Linked DNA regions of Labrenzia sp. VG12. The main gene of each other region encodes a partner of the protein of the gene in region 2 in a complex. Links are inferred from orthologs where the notes say so. Each region holds a gene or a part of one and is shown on either strand. Other genes may lie near its edges. The genes, in order: secY and secA.

Evidence for each region.
Region 1: the proteins of secA (region 2) and secY are in contact, whole or in part, in a crystal structure (PDB 3DIN), measured with the Thermotoga maritima proteins. The link is inferred for Labrenzia sp. VG12 from one-to-one orthologs. Residues at the interface, in WP_004082002.1 of Thermotoga maritima: Glu261, Ala262, Arg263, Lys300, Ala301, Arg302, Thr303, Ile304, Ile305, Leu323, Tyr324, Asp325, Pro326, Val329, Ser330, Tyr333, Ile336, Lys340, Phe345, Val349, Glu363, Phe364, Tyr374, Ser375, Gly376, Gly377, Glu393, Ile395, Thr482, Ser483; in WP_004081795.1 of Thermotoga maritima: Glu108, Gly109, Glu110, Glu111, Ala236, Glu237, Arg238, Arg239, Ile240, Thr241, Ile242, Gln243, Tyr244, Ala245, Arg246, Arg247, Val248, Thr249, Gly250, Arg251, Arg252, Val253, Tyr254, Gly256, Ala257, Ser258, Thr259, Tyr260, Leu261, Pro262.

Annotation. Positions count from the first base shown.
Region 1 is NZ_CP022529.1:1,703,135-1,712,300, reverse strand. What follows is about bases 6,022-8,975. They hold secY (preprotein translocase subunit SecY), read left to right. Parts: upstream 6,022-6,809; coding sequence 6,810-8,141; downstream 8,142-8,975. Other genes in these bases: rpsM (30S ribosomal protein S13), read left to right, coding at 8,912-8,975; CHH27_RS07795 (adenylate kinase), read left to right, coding at 8,138-8,734; rplO (50S ribosomal protein L15), read left to right, coding at 6,295-6,762; rpmD (50S ribosomal protein L30), read left to right, coding at 6,074-6,271; rpsE (30S ribosomal protein S5), read left to right, coding at 6,022-6,032. Outside these bases: rplB (50S ribosomal protein L2), read left to right, coding at 1-108; rpsS (30S ribosomal protein S19), read left to right, coding at 120-398; rplV (50S ribosomal protein L22), read left to right, coding at 401-781; rpsC (30S ribosomal protein S3), read left to right, coding at 781-1,509; rplP (50S ribosomal protein L16), read left to right, coding at 1,557-1,970; rpmC (50S ribosomal protein L29), read left to right, coding at 1,989-2,189; rpsQ (30S ribosomal protein S17), read left to right, coding at 2,200-2,430; rplN (50S ribosomal protein L14), read left to right, coding at 2,499-2,867; rplX (50S ribosomal protein L24), read left to right, coding at 2,867-3,184; rplE (50S ribosomal protein L5), read left to right, coding at 3,177-3,734; rpsN (30S ribosomal protein S14), read left to right, coding at 3,756-4,061; rpsH (30S ribosomal protein S8), read left to right, coding at 4,074-4,472; rplF (50S ribosomal protein L6), read left to right, coding at 4,514-5,047; rplR (50S ribosomal protein L18), read left to right, coding at 5,061-5,423; more of rpsE, read left to right, coding at 5,466-6,021; more of rpsM, read left to right, coding at 8,976-9,166. UniProt on the Escherichia coli protein: The central subunit of the protein translocation channel SecYEG. Consists of two halves formed by TMs 1-5 and 6-10.
Region 2 is NZ_CP022529.1:3,736,478-3,745,976, reverse strand. What follows is about bases 2,780-6,066. They hold secA (preprotein translocase subunit SecA), read right to left. Parts: upstream 5,752-6,066; coding sequence 2,980-5,751; downstream 2,780-2,979. Other genes in these bases: CHH27_RS17245 (peptidylprolyl isomerase), read left to right, coding at 6,021-6,066; CHH27_RS17255 (glycosyltransferase family 2 protein), read right to left, coding at 2,780-2,876. Outside these bases: CHH27_RS17265 (glycosyltransferase family 39 protein), read right to left, coding at 1-1,398; CHH27_RS17260 (GtrA family protein), read right to left, coding at 1,418-1,849; more of CHH27_RS17255, read right to left, coding at 1,839-2,779; more of CHH27_RS17245, read left to right, coding at 6,067-6,905; bifunctional glutamate N-acetyltransferase/amino-acid acetyltransferase ArgJ, read left to right, coding at 7,060-8,301; CHH27_RS17235 ((deoxy)nucleoside triphosphate pyrophosphohydrolase), read left to right, coding at 8,400-8,801; CHH27_RS17230 (Flp family type IVb pilin), read left to right, coding at 8,839-9,069; CHH27_RS17225 (methyltransferase domain-containing protein), read right to left, coding at 9,091-9,499. UniProt on the Escherichia coli protein: Required for protein export, interacts with the SecYEG preprotein conducting channel.

The DNA.
Region 1 (9,166 bases), 2.0 Mb from region 2 along the record:
CGTCATCCGGTTACCCCTTGGGGCAAACCGACCAAAGGTAAGCGCACGCGGCGCAATAAGCAGACTGATAAGTATATCGTCCGCAGCCGCCACGCGCGTAAGAAGTAAAGGGCAAGATCGTGGCACGTTCGATCTGGAAAGGTCCGTTTGTCGACGGGTATCTGCTGAAGAAAGCGGACAAGGTACGTGAGTCCGGCCGGAACGAGGTCATCAAGACCTGGAGCCGCCGCTCGACGATCCTGCCGCAGTTCGTCGGTTTGACCTTCGGCGTCTACAACGGTCAAAAGCACGTTCCGGTGCTGGTGTCTGAAGAGATGATTGGTCACAAGTTCGGCGAGTTCTCGCCGTCCCGGACCTACTACGGACACGGCGCCGACAAGAAGGCGAAGAGGAAGTAACGATGGGCAAGCCGAAGAGTGAGCGGACGCTCGCTGACAATGAGGCTCGGGCAATGACGCGGATGATCCGCGTCTCCCCCCGTAAGCTGAACCTCGTTGCGGCCTCGATCCGTGGCAAAAAGGTCGGCTCCGCGATTGCGGACCTGACATTCTCCCGCAAGCGCATCGCGCAGGATGTCAAGAAGACCCTGATGTCCGCCATTGCCAACGCGGAAAACAACCATGACCTGGACATCGACAACCTGGTGGTTGCCGAAGCTCATGTTGGCAAGGCTTTTGTCATCAAGCGTTTCCAGGCCCGTGCACGCGGACGTGTTGGCCGGATCGAGAAGCCTTTCTCGAACCTGACCATCGTCGTGCGCGAAGTTGAGGAGACTGCCTGATGGGACACAAGACAAACCCGATCGGCATGCGCCTCGGGATCAACCGCACCTGGGATTCCCGCTGGTATGCAAACAAGAACGAATACGGCGATCTTCTGCACGAAGATTTCCGCATCCGTGAACTGCTGCTGAAGGAACTGAAGCAGGCTGCGGTGTCCAAAGTGGTCATCGAACGTCCGCACAAGAAGTGCCGCGTGTCCATCCATTCCGGTCGTCCGGGTGTGGTCATCGGCAAGAAGGGTGCTGACATCGAGCGTCTTCGCAAGAAGATCGCCGACATCACCAATTCCGAAGTGCACATCAACATCGTTGAAGTGCGCAAGCCGGAAATCGATGCGACCCTGGTTGCCGCGTCTATCGCTCAGCAGCTGGAACGCCGTGTTGCCTTCCGCCGCGCCATGAAGCGGGCCGTTCAGTCCGCCATGCGTCTCGGCGCCCAGGGCATCCGGATCAACTGCGGCGGCCGTCTCGGCGGTGCGGAAATTGCTCGTATCGAATGGTATCGCGAAGGTCGCGTGCCGCTCCACACCCTGCGTGCCGACATCGACTACGGTGTTGCCAGCGCTCACACGGCTTACGGCGTGTGCGGTGTGAAGGTCTGGATCTTCAAGGGTGAAATTCTGGAACACGACCCGATGGCGTCTGAACGCCGTGCGACGTCTGCTTCCGAAGGTAACCAGGGTGATCGCGGCGGACGCCGGGATCGGGGCCGCGAGCGCGCAGCTTAATTCAAGCTGCCTGCCGCTCGTAAGATAAGAAAGACGAGAGAAGAACGATGCTGCAACCGAAGCGCACTAAGTTCCGCAAGCAGCACAAAGGCCGCATCCACGGCTTGTCGAAGGGGGGCACCGACCTCAACTTCGGCGCGTTCGGTCTGAAGGCTGTTGAGCCGGAGCGTGTGACTGCACGTCAGATCGAAGCGGCCCGTCGTGCTATGACCCGCCACATGAAGCGTGCGGGTCGTGTTTGGATCCGGATCTTCCCGGACGTGCCGGTTTCGTCGAAGCCTGCTGAAGTCCGCATGGGTAAGGGTAAGGGTTCTCCGGATTACTGGGCTTGCCGCGTCAAGCCGGGCCGGATCATGTTCGAGATTGACGGTGTGTCGGAAGAGATCGCACGCGAAGCGATGCGTCTTGCCGCTGCCAAACTGCCGATCAAATGCCGTTTCGTTCAGCGTATCGGCGAGTAAGGCAGAGGAGTTTAAGCCATGAAGGCGACCGATGTACGGGCTAAGACCCTCGACGAGCTCCGCACGGAACTCGAGGGCCTGAAGAAAGAGCAGTTCAACCTGCGCTTCCAGAAGGCTACGGGTCAGCTTGAAAACACTGCGCGTGTCCGGCAGATCCGCCGCGACATCGCGCGTATCCAGACGATCATGCGCGAGAAGCGCGTGTCGGCGAACGCGTAAGGAGACGGCCATGCCGAAGCGTATCCTGCAGGGCACCGTTGTCAGCGACGCCAATGACAAAACGGTGACGGTGAACGTGGAGCGCCGCTTCACGCACCCGCTGCTCAAGAAGACTGTGCGCCGGACGAAGAAGTACCGCGCACATGACGAAAACAACCAGTACAAGGTTGGCGATTCTGTTCAGATTGAAGAGTGCTCGCCGATCTCGAAAAACAAGCGTTGGACCGTGGTCACTCAGTGACCGCTGTTCAATAGTGAGCATCAGGCGCTCGTGACCCGAGCGCCAAGAAAAGAACAAGGCAGCCAGTCATGATTCAGATGCAAACAAACCTCGACGTCGCCGACAATTCCGGCGCCCGTCGTGTCATGTGCATCAAAGTGCTCGGCGGCTCCAAGCGTAAATATGCCCAGGTAGGCGACATCATCGTCGTCTCCGTCAAAGAGGCTATTCCGCGGGGCCGCGTCAAGAAGGGCGACGTGATGAAGGCTGTCGTCGTGCGCACGGCAAAGGATATCCGCCGTCCCGATGGCAGCGTGATCCGGTTCGACCGCAATGCGGCCGTGCTGGTCAACAACAACAAGGAGCCTGTCGGCACCCGTATCTTTGGTCCGGTGCCGCGTGAACTCCGCGCAAAGAACCACATGAAGATCATTTCGCTCGCGCCGGAGGTGCTCTGATGGCTGCGAAAATTAAAAAAGGCGACACGGTGGTCGTGCTGACCGGCCGTGACAAGGGTAAATCCGGCGAAGTCGTTCAGATGCTGCCGGCCGACAACAAGGCCCTGGTCCGCGGAATCAACATGGTCCGCCGTCACCAGAAGCAAACCCAGACGCAGGAAGCTGGCATCGTGGCCAAGGAAGCTCCGATCCACCTGTCCAACATCGCGCTGGCCGATCCGAAGGACGGCAAGGCGACCCGCGTCGGCTTCAAGGTGCAGGAAGACGGCACCAAGGTTCGTGTGGCCAAGCGCTCGGGAGACCTGATCGATGGCTGAGACCACTTACGTGCCGCGTCTCAAGACGCATTATGATGAAGTCGTGCGCAAGCAGCTTCTTGAGAAGTTCCAGTACAAGAACGTCATGCAGGTTCCGCAGCTGGAAAAAATCGTCCTGAACATCGGTGTCGGTGAGGCAGTTGGCGATTCCAAGAAGGCGCGCACCGCTGCTGAAGACCTTGCGGCAATCGCCGGTCAGAAGCCGGTCATCACCAAGGCCAAGAAATCCATCGCGACCTTCAAGGTCCGCGAAGGCATGCCGCTGGGTGCCAAGGTGACCCTGCGCCGCCAGCAGATGTTCGAATTCATGGATCGCCTGATCACCATCGCGCTGCCGCGCGTTCGTGACTTCCGTGGTCTGAATCCGAAGAGCTTCGACGGTCGCGGCAACTACGCCATGGGCATCAAAGAACACATCGTGTTCCCGGAAATCGAGTACGACAAGGTCGACCAGATCTGGGGTATGGACGTGATCGTTTGCACCACGGCGCCGACGGATGACGAGGCGCGCGAGCTTCTGCGCGCGTTCAACTTCCCGTTCACGAAGTAACGGGCAAGGAAGGGAACGACGATGGCGAAGAAAAGCGCAGTCGAAAAAAACAAGCGCCGCGAGAAGCTTGTCAAGAAATACGCTGAGAAGCGCGCTGCTCTGAAGGCAATGGCTAAAGATGAAAGCCTGTCCCTGGAAGAGCGCTACAACGCCCGCCTGAAGCTGGCGAAACTGCCGCGGAACTCCGCGCCGAACCGCGTTCGCAACCGTTGCGAAGTGTCCGGCCGTCCGCGCGGTTTCTACCGCAAGCTGAAGATGTCGCGTATTGCGCTTCGTGAACTGGGCTCCCTGGGCAAGATCCCGGGCCTGGTCAAGTCGAGCTGGTAAGGAGAAACTCCGATGGCAATTTCTGATCCGTTGGGGGATATGCTGACCCGGATTCGCAACGCGCAGATGCGTCGCAAGAACAAGGTCAGTTCACCAAAATCCAAATTGCGTGCACATGTACTTGATGTGCTGGCAAAAGAGGGTTACATCCGTGGCTACACCACGGTGGAATACGAGGGCGGTAAGTCCGAGTTGGAAATCGAACTGAAGTATTTCGACGGTGAGCCGGTTATCCGCACGATTGAGCGGGTATCCAAGCCGGGTCGCCGCGTGTACTCGTCGGTGAAAAACATCCCGCATGTCTCTAATGGCCTGGGCGTGTCGATCATTTCGACCCCGCGCGGTGTCATGAGCGACCATCAGGCGCGTGATGAAAACGTAGGTGGTGAGGTTCTTTGCCGCGTCTTCTGACGCGGCATCCTCGCTTTTGAAACAACGACAAGGTTGGTCAAATGTCTCGTATTGGCAAAAAGCCAGTCCCCGTGCCGAGCGGGGTAACGGCATCGATCGACGGTCAGACAGTTGTGATCAAGGGCCCGAAAGGCGAAAAGTCTTTCGTGCTTAATGATCTCGTTCTGGCCGAAATGACGGATGATGGGATCAAAGTCGATCCGGTCAACAACTCCAAGCCGGCCCGCTCCATGTGGGGCATGAGCCGGACCATGGTGCAGAACCTGATCACGGGTGTCACCGAGGGCTTCAAGAAAGACCTCGCCATCACCGGTGTCGGTTACCGCGCACAGGTCCAGGGTCAAAATCTTCAGCTGGCGCTGGGTTTCTCGCACGATGTTGTCTATCCGATTCCGGAAGGCATCGAAATCAAGTGCCCGAAACCGACGGAAATCAACATCACCGGCACCGACAAACAGCGTGTCGGCCAGGTGGCTGCTGAAATCCGCGAATTCCGCCCGCCGGAGCCGTACAAAGGCAAAGGCGTTCGTTATGCAGACGAGTTCATCGTCCGCAAAGAAGGCAAGAAGAAGTAACGGACCTTAGATCATGGCGAATAGCAAACAAGCTTTCGAGCGCCGCCGCGATCGCGTGCGTCGTTCGATCCAGAAAGCCGCGAACGGTCGTCCGCGCCTTTCTGTCTTCCGCTCGTCCAAGCAGATCTATGCCCAGATCATCGACGATGCGAAGGGGCACACCATTGCCTCTGCTTCTACGATCGAGTCGGATCTCAAGGGCAGCCTGAAAACAGGCGCCGACGTTGCAGCTGCTGCTGCCGTTGGCAAGCTTGTTGCCGAGCGCGCAGTCGCTGCCGGCGTCAAGCAAGTCGTGTTTGACCGTGGCGGGTACATGTTTCACGGGCGCGTCAAGGCGCTTGCTGATGCGGCCCGCGAAGGTGGACTTGAATTCTGATCAGCGCTCTTGAAGCGCTCTTAAGAACGGAAGACAAATAAAATGGCGAGACAGGAAAATCGCGATCGCGACGAGCGAGACAGCGAATTCGTCGACAAGCTCGTTCACATCAACCGCGTTGCCAAGGTGGTCAAGGGTGGCCGTCGTTTCGGCTTTGCCGCACTGGTAGTGGTTGGTGATCAGAAGGGCCGTGTCGGCTTCGGTCATGGCAAGGCACGTGAAGTGCCGGAAGCCATCCGGAAAGCAACTGAAGCTGCAAAGCGCACCATGATCCGTGTGCCGCTGCGCGAGGGCCGGACCCTTCACCACGATGTGGAAGGCCGTCACGGCGCTGGCAAGGTTCTGCTGCGTGCGGCTCCGGCCGGTACCGGTATCATCGCAGGCGGCCCGATGCGTGCCGTTTTCGAAACGCTCGGTGTTCAGGACGTTGTGGCCAAGTCGCTGGGGACTTCCAACCCCTACAACATGGTTCGTGCAACCTTTGACGCACTGACCAAGGAAGACAGCCCGCGCTCCGTCGCTGCCCGCCGTGGCCTCAAGGTCTCGGTTCTGCAGTCCCGGCGTCGTGACAACACCGATGATGCGGCTCCGGCTGCTGCCGAGGCTTGATCTCGGCGGCTCCGGTCCCCAGCTGATAGAGGGTAGGTTCCATGGCGAACACCGAAAAGACTGTAACGGTCGAACAGATCGGCAGCCCGCTGCGCCGTCCTAAGGACCAGCGCGCGACGCTTGTCGGTCTCGGCCTGAACAAGATGCACCGCCGTTCCACACTGAAGGACACTCCTGAAGTGCGCGGCATGATCAATAAGGTCCAGCATCTCGTTCGCGTCGTCGAAGACAACGCATAAGAACGGGGTGAGGAGATAAGAACATGAAGCTCAACGAACTTCGTGACAATGAAGGTGCCGTAAAAGACCGCATGCGTGTCGGTCGCGGCATCGGGTCCGGCAAGGGCAAGACTGGTGGCCGTGGTGTCAAGGGTCAGAAGTCCCGTTCCGGCGTTGCCATCAAAGGCTTTGAAGGCGGTCAGATGCCGCTTCACCGCCGTCTGCCGAAGCGCGGCTTCACGAACATTTTTGCCAAGGACTACAACACTGTGTCCGTCGGCCGTGTTCAGAAGGCGATCGACGCAGGCAAGCTGAACGCGTCCGAGACGGTTACCGTCGAAGCGCTGAAGGCTGCAGGTGTAGTCAAGCGGGTCCGCGACGGTGTGCGCATCGTTGCCAACGGTGAACTCACCGCTGCAGTGACCTTCGAAGTTGCCGGTGCCTCCAAGGGCGCTGTTGCAGCGATCGAAAAAGCAGGCGGCAAGGTAGCCGTCCTGGGAGCTCAGGCTTAACAGCCTGGGCTTCACCCATTTCCTGGGCAAGCATACCGGAGTAGGGCATGGCATCCGCCGCCGAGCAACTGGCGTCAAATCTCAATTTCTCAGCTTTCGCCAAGGCTGAAGAACTCAAAAAGCGCATCTGGTTCACACTGGGGGCGCTTTTGGTTTATCGACTGGGCACTTACATTCCGCTGCCCGGCATCAATCCTGAAGCTTTCGCGCAGGCCTTCAGCCAGGCCCAGTCCGGCATTATCGGCATGTTCAACATGTTTGCCGGTGGTGCGGTCGAGCGCATGGCGATCTTCGCCCTCGGCATCATGCCGTATATTTCCGCCTCCATTATCATGCAGCTCATGACGACTGTCGTCCCGACGCTTGAGCAGATGAAGAAGGAAGGCGAGCAGGGCCGGAAAGTCATCAACCAGTACACCCGCTACGGAACTGTCATCCTGGCAGCATTCCAGGCCTACGGCATTGCGGTCGGACTGGAAAGCGCGACCAACGTCGTCACCGATCCGGGCTGGTTCTTCCGGGCGTCCACGGTGATCACGCTGGTCGGCGGAACCATGTTCCTGATGTGGCTGGGTGAGCAGATCACGTCGCGCGGCATCGGTAACGGTATCTCGCTGATCATCTTTGCCGGCATTGTCGCCGGTCTGCCGTCGGCGGTGGTGCAGACGCTTGAACTTGGCCGTCAGGGCTCTCTTGCGACCTGGATCATTTTGGCCGTCATCATCCTGGCAGTGGTCGTCATCGGCTTTATCGTGTTCATGGAACGCGCGCAGCGCCGGCTTCTGATCCAGTATCCGAAGCGCCAGATGGGCAACCGCATGTTCGAGGGCAATACCTCGTTCCTGCCGCTCAAGCTGAACACCGCCGGTGTGATTCCGCCGATCTTTGCTTCGTCTCTGCTGCTGGTGCCTGCGACCTTGTCCGGGTTCGGCCAGGGCGGCGGCAATGAATGGCTGACCTACATCACTGCGGCGCTTGGTCACGGGCAACCGCTGTTCATGGTCTTTTACGCAGCCATGATCATCTTCTTCTGTTTCTTCTACACCGCGATTGTCTTCAATCCGAGCGACACCGCGGACAACCTGAAGAAACATGGCGGTTTCATTCCGGGTATCCGCCCGGGTGAGCGTACGGCGCAGTACATTGACTTCGTTCTCACGCGCATTACGGTGGTAGGTGCCATTTACATCACCATCGTTTGTCTATTACCCGAATTCCTCATTTCGGCGACAGGCGTTCCGTTCTATTTCGGGGGAACCTCTCTGCTGATTGTCGTAAGTGTGACAATGGATACCGTGTCACAGATCCAGGGTCACCTGCTTGCGCATCAGTATGAAGGTCTGGTGAAAAAAGCGAAGCTCAGGGGGAAACGTCGATGAGGCTAATTCTGGTAGGACCGCCAGGAGCGGGGAAGGGGACGCAGGCAGCGCATCTTGTTGCCAAATACGGCATCCCGCAGCTCTCCACCGGAGACATGCTGCGGGCGGCGGTTGCGGCCCAGACCCCGGTCGGCCTCAAGGCCAAGGAAGCAATGGATTCCGGTGGCCTTGTCTCCGACGAGATCGTGGTCGGCATTATCCGGGACCGGATTGCCGAAGACGACGCCAAGGGCGGTTTTATCCTGGATGGTTTCCCGCGGACCGTGGCTCAGGCCGATGCGCTTGCGCAGATGCTTCAGCAGGGCAACGTGAAGATCAACGCGGTTCTCGAGCTGCGTGTCGACCAGAACAACCTGGTCGACCGGATCATCAAGCGGGCAGAAGATGCCAAGGCAGCCGGTCAGCCGGTGCGCAAGGACGACGACCCGGAAGTGTTCAAGCAACGTCTTGAGGAATACAACCGCTACACCGCAGATGTGGTGCCCTATTACGAGAAGGCAGGTCTGCTTTCCGTAATCGATGGCATGCAGTCCATTGAACAAGTAACGGCCTCGATAGAATCCGTTCTTCAAGGACTTGACGAAAAGGTTTAGAGCCGTTAAACGACGCGCTCTACCTAACAGTTGAGCCGGTTCCATGTAAGTGGGACCGGCATTCTCTGTGCCGGGGCTAACCCGGCATTTTCGTACCCGCAAGGGCCGGACTCCACCGGACGCGGGCATTACCCACTGCGATCAGGCCTTGGCCCGACGCATAACATGGAGACGAACGTGGCACGTATTGCTGGCGTTAACATCCCGACGAACAAGCGCGTTGTCATCGCGCTTCAGTATATCCACGGCATTGGCAAGAAATATGCCCAGGAAATCATCGAAAAGAACAACATCGATGCTGCCCGCCGTGTGAACGAGCTTTCCGACGCAGAAGTGCTGTCCATCCGTGAAACCATCGACCGCGACTACCTCGTGGAAGGTGATCTTCGCCGCGACACCGCCATGAACATCAAGCGTCTGATGGACCTTGGC
Region 2 (9,499 bases):
CCGCACAGCCTCGGGATAGAAGGCAAGCAATTCGTTGAGCGGCTTGTCGCGGTCCCCGCGCCACACAATCATGAGGCCTTTTTTCTGCACATCGTCGAGATCGATCCAAGGGCTCAGCTCCAGGCTGTGCAGGTAGAACATGGACGGCCGGCTGGGCGCGAACAGGGTGACATTTGCGGCAGACCACATGTCGCCGGCCACATAGGCAAGCTCGGTTCCCGTTTCCGCCTTCCAGATCCGGGAAAGTTCCTGCGCAACCTCCCGGCCCGGATAGTGAATGCGTGTCTGTTTGGTCTTCCAGTGAGGCTCCAGCACGGCCTGACCGAAGAGAATGCCCAGAAACACGGCCTGTATCGCTATGGCCGCAGCCAGGGCGCGGCGTGGGTAAGACCACAGGTTTGGCAACCCCAGATACCGGACTGCGAGCATCCCCGACAGGACGAACATCGGTGTGCCCCACATATGTTCGAACTCGTTCCCACTGACAGCGGATGCCAGCAGCACAACGGTTAGGGGAACAAAGGCAAACCAGAGCAGGAATCGGTCCTGCGGCGGGTGAAGGGCGGCGGCCGACTGCGCCCGTCTGACCCGCAGGTCCTTCAGGGTGGTCCAGCCAAGTCCTGCCAAAACAACAAGAAACAGGCCGGCATGGTTGCCGATCTGGGCGCCCAGGAAGTTCAGCGGATTGAATATGTGGCCAACAATACCCGCGGCCGGCTTGCTGCGACTGGCCGCGTATTGAAGCGTCAGGAAATCCGTATCAAGGAGCCACTTGAGATGCGGCACGAGCAGGAGGATGCAGGTCAGCGTGCACAGCCAGGGGCCAAGGCTGAGCAGATGGCGCCGGGCGTCCGGAAACAGCAGGGTATAGAGGCCGATTGTGCCGACCAGAAGCAGGACGAAGTATTTCGTGTAGAACCCGAAAGCGGCCAATGCTCCGAGAACAATCCAGTCGATCGCGCGGCCGTTGGTCAGTGCCCGGTGAAAGAACAGCATCATGCCGGCCCAGACCGGTACTTGCAGGATGTTGGGATTGAACTCCGGCATGGGCAGGGTGAAATAGAAGGTCACGCTGGTCAGGACCAGAGACCAGAATGCCTGCCAGTCAGTCAATCCGAGCCGCCTGGCAAGCCGCCAGATAAAGAAATAGCCCGTTGCAGCGCACAGGGCGCTCAGCCAGTAGGCGCCAAAGGTTCCACCGCCGGTCAGGCGGTAGGTAAGCTCCAGCAGCCAGGCCTGCATGGGCGGGTGCTTGGTGTAACCAAGCTGGAGCTCCCGACCCCAGGCGAAGCCCTCCACCACGTCGAGCGGCGGTGTTGGAAAGGTGAGTGTTGGAACAAGGGCATAAAGCAGGCACGCCAGGGCGCTGTAGAGGAGGGCTGCGCGGGATGCGGTCATGCGGTCACTCGCGGGATGATCAGGTTTCTGCGGGGCGATGGGAAAAAGCCCAAAGCCGGGCTCCGAGGAAGGACAGGGCCGGAACAATTGCGATCGAGAACAGCAATCCGGCGAGATCCGGCCAGGGTGTCAATTGCAGCCACAGCGCCAGCACAAATGAATTCAGCGCAAACCCGGACAGGGCGATCACGAGAAATCGCGTCATGCTTTTCCAGGCTTTGCCTTCCTGGCGCAGGTGGGCAAAGCTCCAGAAATAGTGCCCGGTGAAAGACACGCCGAAGGCGACCAGGAAACCGCAGATGTTGGCTGGAAACGCCGTCAGGACACCGGTCTCGAGCAGACTGGCGGCGACCAGGGCATGCGTCAGGGTTGCCAGCACACCGACCACGGCGAATTTGCCCACTGCGGCTGTCTCGGTCTTAAGCGTCTGACGACGGCGCTTATTCGGCATCGTTCTTCTCGTCCGCCAAACGCGTCGGTCGTGAGGTTGGTGCGCCTTCGATGACGTCCTGCACAATGAAGACGGGCCGCTGCTTGGCCTCGTTGAAGAGGCGGGCAATGTACTCACCGATCATGCCAATCGACAGCAGCTGGACACCGGAGAAAAACAACAGGGCAACCATCAACGAGGCATAGCCTGGAACATCGATCCCGTGCGCAAACACGCGAAGCGTCAGATAAAGCGCATAGGCAAAGGCACCGAGAGAGACCAGAGCGCCGCCATAGAACCAGACCCGAAGCGGTAGTGTGGTGAAGCCGGTCAACCCGTCCAGGGCAAAGTTCCAGAGCTTCCAGTAGTTGAACTTGCCGGTTCCCGCCTTGCGAGGCGGCCGTTCGTAGGGCAGGGCCATTGCCGGAAACCCGACCCAGGCAAAGAGCCCCTTCATGAAGCGGTTTCGCTCCGGCAGCTGCAACAGCGCGTCGATCACGACCCGGTCAATCAGGCGGAAATCGCCGGCGTTCGCCGGCATGTCGATATTGGCGAGCCGGTTGAACAGGCGGTAGAACATGCCAGCCGTCGATCGCTTCATGACGGTGTCGGACGACCGGTCGACCCTCAGCCCGTAAACGACATCGTAGCCGGCACGCCAGCCGTCAAGCATCTGCAGGATCAGCTCCGGAGGGTCCTGAAGGTCCGCATCGATGATGATGGCGATGTCGCCCCTGGCGGCTTCGAGGCCTGCGGACAGTGCCGCTTCCTTGCCGAAGTTGCGCGACAGGCCCAGGAGACGGCCGGGAAGTCCGTTCTTGAATTCGCTGGACAGGATATTGGCGGTGTCATCCCGGCTGCCGTCATCGACAAAGACATATTCGTAAGCGTGACCCGTGGCCTCGAGCACAGGCCGGGTCGCCTCAAGGAAATGACCGATGACCTCCGCCTCGTTATAGGCCGGAACGATCAGGCTGATCAGCGGGTCATCGGGGCGCCGGTCGCCCCTGCGGGAAATATAGATATTGGAGGCGGCAGCTTCTTGCATATAGAGCTCGGTGAATTTGGATCGGCGCAACCTGCCGGATAATCACAAAAAAGGCCAGCCCGATCATCCGGGCCGGCCGATTTCTGGTGTCTGGAGCCTATGCTCAGACGAGCGCGCCGTGGCAATGCTTGAATTTCTTGCCAGAGCCGCAAGGGCAAGCTTCGTTGCGGCCGACCTTGCCCCAGGTGGACGGGTTGTCGGGATCGCGGGCACCCAGGCCAGCAGCCTGCGCATCGGCCAACGCCATTTCATCTTCCCCGGTCAGTGGGTTGATGTGATGGGGGTGCATTTCCGGCTGTTCCGGCATTTGCGGCGGCTGTTCGGTCACGATCTCGATGCGCAGCAGCTGGGCCGTGGTCATCTGGCGCAACTGGGCGAGCATGGATTCAAACAGCGTGAAAGCCTCGGTCTTGTATTCCTGCAGCGGATCGCGCTGGGCGTAACCGCGGAAGGCAACCACCGAACGCAGGTGATCGAGATTGGCCAGGTGCTCGCGCCACAGGTTGTCGAGGGTCTGCAGCAGCAGCATTTTTTCGACATAGCGCATCGCTTCGGGACCGTATTTGGCAACCTTCTGTGCCATGGCCTCGTCGGCCGCCTTGCGCAGACGGTCCTTGACCTCTTCGTCCGCGATCCCTTCCTCGTCGGCCCAGTCCTTCACCGGCAGGTCGAGATTGAGGTATTTCTGCACTTCCTCCTGAAGGCCTTCTGTGTCCCATTGCTCGGGATAGGCCTTTTCGGGGATGTGATTGGCAACCAGATCGTCGACCACGTCGTGACGCATGTCGGTGACGGCGTCCTGGATGGCGTCGCTGTCCATCAGTTCGATACGCTGTTCGAAGACCACCTTGCGCTGGTCGTTCATGACATCGTCGAATTTCAGGAGGTTCTTGCGGATGTCGAAGTTGCGGGCCTCGACCTTCTGCTGCGCCTTTTCCAAAGCCTTGTTGATCCACGGGTGGATAATGGCTTCGCCTTCTTCCAGTCCGAGTTTCTGCAGCATGGAATCCATGCGCTCGGAGCCGAAGATGCGCATCAGGTCATCCTGCAGCGACAGGAAGAACTTGGAGTGGCCGGGGTCACCCTGACGGCCGGAACGGCCGCGGAGCTGGTTGTCGATGCGGCGGCTTTCGTGGCGCTCGGTGCCAATGACGTAAAGACCGCCGGCCTCCAGCGCCTTCTGCTTCATTTCTTCCACTTCGGCGCGGATCGCAGCTTCCTTCGCGCTGCGGTCCTCGCCTTCGGGCATGTCGCCGAGCTCCATCGCAATCTGCATGTCGGCATTGCCGCCAAGCTGGATGTCGGTGCCGCGGCCGGCCATGTTGGTGGCGATGGTGACGGCGCCCGGCAGGCCGGCCTGGGCAACAATGAAGGCTTCCTGTTCGTGGTAGCGGGCGTTCAGAACCGCGAACACCTTGGACTTGGCGCCGTCCTTCTTCTGGGCGGCCGCAAAAGCCGCCGGGTCGGACAGGTCGATCTGCTTGTAACCGTGCTTCTTCTTCAGCAGCTCGGCGAGAATTTCCGATTTCTCGATCGAGGTCGTGCCGACCAGAACCGGCTGGCCCCGGTCCTTGCAGTCGTCGATCAGCTTGCTGATGGCGTCGAATTTTTCCTCAAAGGTCCGGTAGACCTCATCGTCGTCGTCGACACGTTTGACCGGAAGGTTGGTCGGGATCTCGACCACTTCCAGCTTGTAGATGTCGGCGAATTCGTCTGCTTCCGTCGACGCTGTACCGGTCATGCCGGCCAGCTTGTCATACATGCGGAAATAATTCTGGAACGTGATCGACGCCAGGGTCTGGTTTTCCGGCTGAATGCGGACCTTTTCGCGGGCCTCGAGGGCCTGGTGCAGACCTTCGGAGAACCGGCGGCCCGGCATCATGCGGCCGGTGAACTCGTCGATGATCACCACTTCGTCATTGCGGACGATGTAGTCCTTGTCCCGCTGGAACAGTTTGTGCGCTTTCAGCGCCTGCTGCAGGTGGTGCACGATCGAGACGTTTTCGACGTCGTAAAGCGAATCGCCCTTCAGCAGCTCGGCTTCGCTGAGCAGGCCTTCGAGTTTTTCATTGCCGGCCTCGGTAAAGGTGGCCGAGCGCTGCTTCTCGTCGAGTTCGTAGTCTTCTTCGGTCAGCTGCGGAATGAAGGCGTCGACGGTGTTGTAGAACTCGGACCTGTCTTCCAGCGGACCGGAAATGATCAGCGGGGTTCGGGCTTCGTCAACCAGGATGGAATCGACCTCATCGACGATGGCAAAGGCATGTTCGCGCTGAACCATCGAGGCACGGTCATGCTTCATGTTGTCGCGGAGGTAGTCGAAGCCGAATTCGTTGTTGGTGCCGTAGGTGACATCTGCGGCATAGGCTTCGCGGCGTTCCTCGTCGGACAGGCCGTGCGTGATGCAGCCGACGGTCAGGCCCAGAAACTTGTAGACCTGTCCCATCCATTCGCTGTCGCGCTGGGCCAGGTAGTCGTTGACGGTGACGACGTGGACGCCGCGGCCAGTCAGGGCGTTGAGATAGACAGGGGCCGTTGCGACCAGCGTCTTGCCCTCACCGGTGCGCATTTCCGAAATCTGTCCGGAATTCAGAACCATGCCGCCGATCAGCTGGACGTCATAGTGGCGCTGTCCAAGGGCGCGCCGGGCGGCTTCGCGAACGGTGGCAAAGGCCGGGACCAGAAGGTCGTCCAGTTTTGCACCGTTCTTGAGTTGCGCCCGGAATTCATCGGTCCGGGCGCGAAGCGCCTCGTCCGAGAGGGTCTGGACTTCCGGTTCAAGGGCGTTGATCTGATCAACCACTGCCCGAAATGACTTTACCTTCCGGTCGTTTGCCGAACCGAAAATCTTACGTGCTAATGCGCCAAGGCCAGCCATGTGGCGGTCCTTCCCTAACAGGCGGCGCCAACTGGCATTCCGGCGCCTGCCCATGAAATCGTCTCAATTGCTGTCCACGTTGCCGCCAAGCGCAACGCGTTGGCCGGCGAATGCGGCCAAAAAGATGCCCTCCCGGCCCGCAAGCCAGGACGCTCGACAGATAAGAGGGGGCTGTATGCTTGTCAACGCCGCAGGAATGCGCAAAGTAGCCACGCCCTCGAAGATCGGGGGCCAGAAAGATTACAGTTCCGATAGGTAAAGGACTTCTCATGTTCCGAATTTCGATGCGCAGGCCGGTTCAGGCGCTTGCCGTTTCACTCCTGGCCGTGTCGCTCGGATCCGCTTCGCTGTCTGCCCAGGAACCAGACGATGTGGTCGCAAAGGTCGGTGACGCGGAAATCACGGAAGCCGACATGGCGTTTGCGGCCCAGGATCTTGGCCAGGAATTGCAGCGTTTTCCGCCGGCCCAGTGGCGCAAGCTGCTGCTTGACGTCATGATTGACATGGAGCTGATGGCGCAGGCAGCACGCGACGAAGGCCTGGACAAGGATCCCGATTTCCAGAAGCAGCTGGAATTCCTGCAGCTGCGCGCCCTGCGCAACGCGTATCTCGGCGAAAAAATCAACGGTGATATCTCCGACGATGCTGTCAAGGCAGCCTATGACAAGGAATTCGCGGACTATGAGGGGCCGGAAGAGCTCAACGCGCGTCACATTCTGGTGAAGGAAAAAGCGGAAGCTGACGACATCATCAAGGAACTTGACGGCGGTGCCGATTTCGCCGAGCTCGCCCGGGAAAAATCAACGGGTCCGTCCGGCCCGAACGGTGGCAGCCTCGGCTATTTCACCAAGGGCCAGATGGTCAAGCCGTTCGAAGACGCTGTTCTTGCTCTGGAGCCCGGCACCTATACCAAGGAGCCGGTTGAAACCCAGTTCGGCTGGCACGTCATCAAGCTGGAAGACAAGCGCCGCCAGGACAAGCCGGCATTTGAAGATGTTGCGCAAGGGTTGCGTCAGCAGTTGATGCGCGAAGCTTATGATGCGCGCATGGCCGAACTGAAGAACGAAGTCAGCATCGAAATCCTGGATGAAGCCCTGAAAGCTGCAGAAGACAATGGCGCTGCTGCCGCAGCTGACGGCGACAAGACGGAATAATCCGGTTCCGGATCGATAATAAAGACCCCGGCAGCTCCGTGCTGCCGGGGTTTTTGTCATGTGATTTGTTGCGCCAGGCGATCTCAAAAGGCTTGCGCTGATCATGCGCTGTGGCTAGGGACAAACACACACCATTCTGACCGGGACTGCATCGATGTCGACGACCGTTTCACCGCTCGCCCCCACTTCCTATCCCGAGATGCCCGACATCAGCGGCGTGGCATTTGCGACCGCCTCTGCCGGTATCAAGTATCAGGGCCGGACGGATGTGCTGCTGGCGACTGTTGCCGAGGGCACGGCCGTTGCCGGGGTGTTCACGAAATCCAAGTGCTCGTCGGCGCCGGTGGATTGGTGCAAGGCCCGGATCGGTGCAGGCAGGGCCCGGGCTCTTCTGGTCAACTCCGGCAATGCCAATGCCTTTACAGGAAAAAAAGGCATGGCGGCTGTTGAATTGTCCGCAGACATTGTTTCCGGGGCCCTGGGCTGTTCCGGTGACGAGATTTTTCTTGCCTCAACCGGCGTGATCGGTGAGCCGCTGCCGGCGGAAAAGTTTTCAGATGTCGTCGAAGAGCTGAAGGCTGGTCAGGGCAGCGCGTCCTGGCTGGATGCCGCCAAGGCCATCATGACCACCGATACCTATCCGAAAGTCGCTACCGCGGCGGTAGAACTCGATGGTGTGACGGTCACGATCAACGGCATAGCCAAAGGCGCCGGCATGATCGCGCCTGACATGGCGACGATGCTGTCATTTGTTTTCACCGATGCACCAATTGCTCCCGATGTCCTGCAGGCTCTGTTGAGCGGTGAGGTCGATGGCAGTTTCAACGCAATCACCGTCGATAGCGATACCTCCACGTCCGACACGGTTCTCCTGTTCGCAACAGGCGCGGCCTCCGAAAACGGTGTCGAGGCCGTTGCATCGCTTGAAGACCCGCGTGTGGGTGTCCTGCGTGCGGCCCTGAGCGACGTCATGGTCGATCTCGCGCACCAGATCGTCCGCGACGGCGAAGGCGCACGCAAGTTTGTCGAAGTCCGGGTCGAAGGGGCTGACAACAATGCCTCAGCCAAAAGAATTGCGCTTTCAATCGCAAATTCGCCTTTGGTCAAGACGGCCATTGCCGGCGAAGACGCAAACTGGGGGCGTGTCGTCATGGCTGTCGGCAAGGCCGGAGAACCCGCGGATCGCGACCGGCTTGCCATCTGGTTCGGCGATGTGCGCGTGGCGGTGGTGGGCGAGCGTGACCCCGCCTACAGCGAAGAGGCTGCCTCTGCCGTCATGAAGCAGGAAGACATCGTTATCCGCGTCGAGCTTGGACTTGGATCGGGGCAGGCGTCGGTGTGGACCTGTGACCTCACCAAGGAATATGTCGCCATCAATGGCGATTACCGGAGCTAGGCGACGGTTGACGTGCCGCCCTTCGCAGTTCTGACGGTGCAACCGCAGTCAAGATTAATGCGGCGTTACCCTGCCGCCTCAAAGCTGGACATCTCATCATGACCAAGATCGTTCTCGTCGCGGCCTGCGCCCTTGTCGACGTGGATGGCCGTATCCTCCTGGCCCAGCGACCGGAGGGAAAATCGATGGCCGGATTGTGGGAATTCCCCGGGGGAAAAGTTGAAGATGGTGAACGTCCGGAAGAAACCCTGATCCGCGAACTTCACGAAGAGCTTGGGATTGAGGTTAACGAAGCGTGTCTGGCACCACTTACATTTGCCAGCCACTCTTATGAAGATTTTCACCTACTTATGCCACTTTTCATCTGCCGCCGTTGGGGCGGTGTTCCGCAGGGGCAGGAACGGCAGGCGTTGAAGTGGGTGCGTGCCAACCGGTTGAGGGACTATCCGATGCCGGCAGCTGACGAACCGTTAATTCCACATTTGTTGGACGCTGTTTGACAAAGTAATTCACGCCTGCAGGCAAGGAGCGAATGAATTGAAAAACGGGCCGATCAGTTTCAGACCTGCCAAGCTCCTTCTGCAGCGCTTCCTGCGTGACGAAAGCGGCGCAACCGCCATGGAATACACCATGATCGTCGCCGTTCTCAGCATCATAACCATTGGCGCCTTCACGGCGATCGGCGAAACCATGCGAGACGATGTTTTCGGCGCGGTTGTGAGCACACTTGACGCGGTTCTGGCGACGTCCGGCGGTGACGGCAGTTAACCGCGCGAGCCACTAGTTCAATCAGGCCTTTTGCTCGGGAACACCGAGCACGTCGGCAAGCCGTGTCTTGGCGCTGCCGGGGCGCAGCGGTTTCTGCTGGCTTTCGTGTGGGGCCCAGCCCGACAGCGTCACGAAGGAAAATGTCGCCCGGATGCGACCATCTGCGTCGGCATGATTTTCCGCATAAAGCTCGGCGGCACGCAGCAGAACCTGCCGCGGCAGCGGCCTGCGGCTTCGATCCTTCAGAATGTTGGTCGCGCCCATGGCCTTCAGGTCGGCCAGAAGCGCAAACATGGTGTCGTAGCGGACCGTGACCGTGTCGAGATCCGTGACGGGAAGTGCAAATCCGGCCCTTTGCAGCAGGCTTCCGAGGTCTCGCGTATCGGCAAAAGGCAGCACGCGCGCTGCTGCGCCACCGCAACAATCGAGT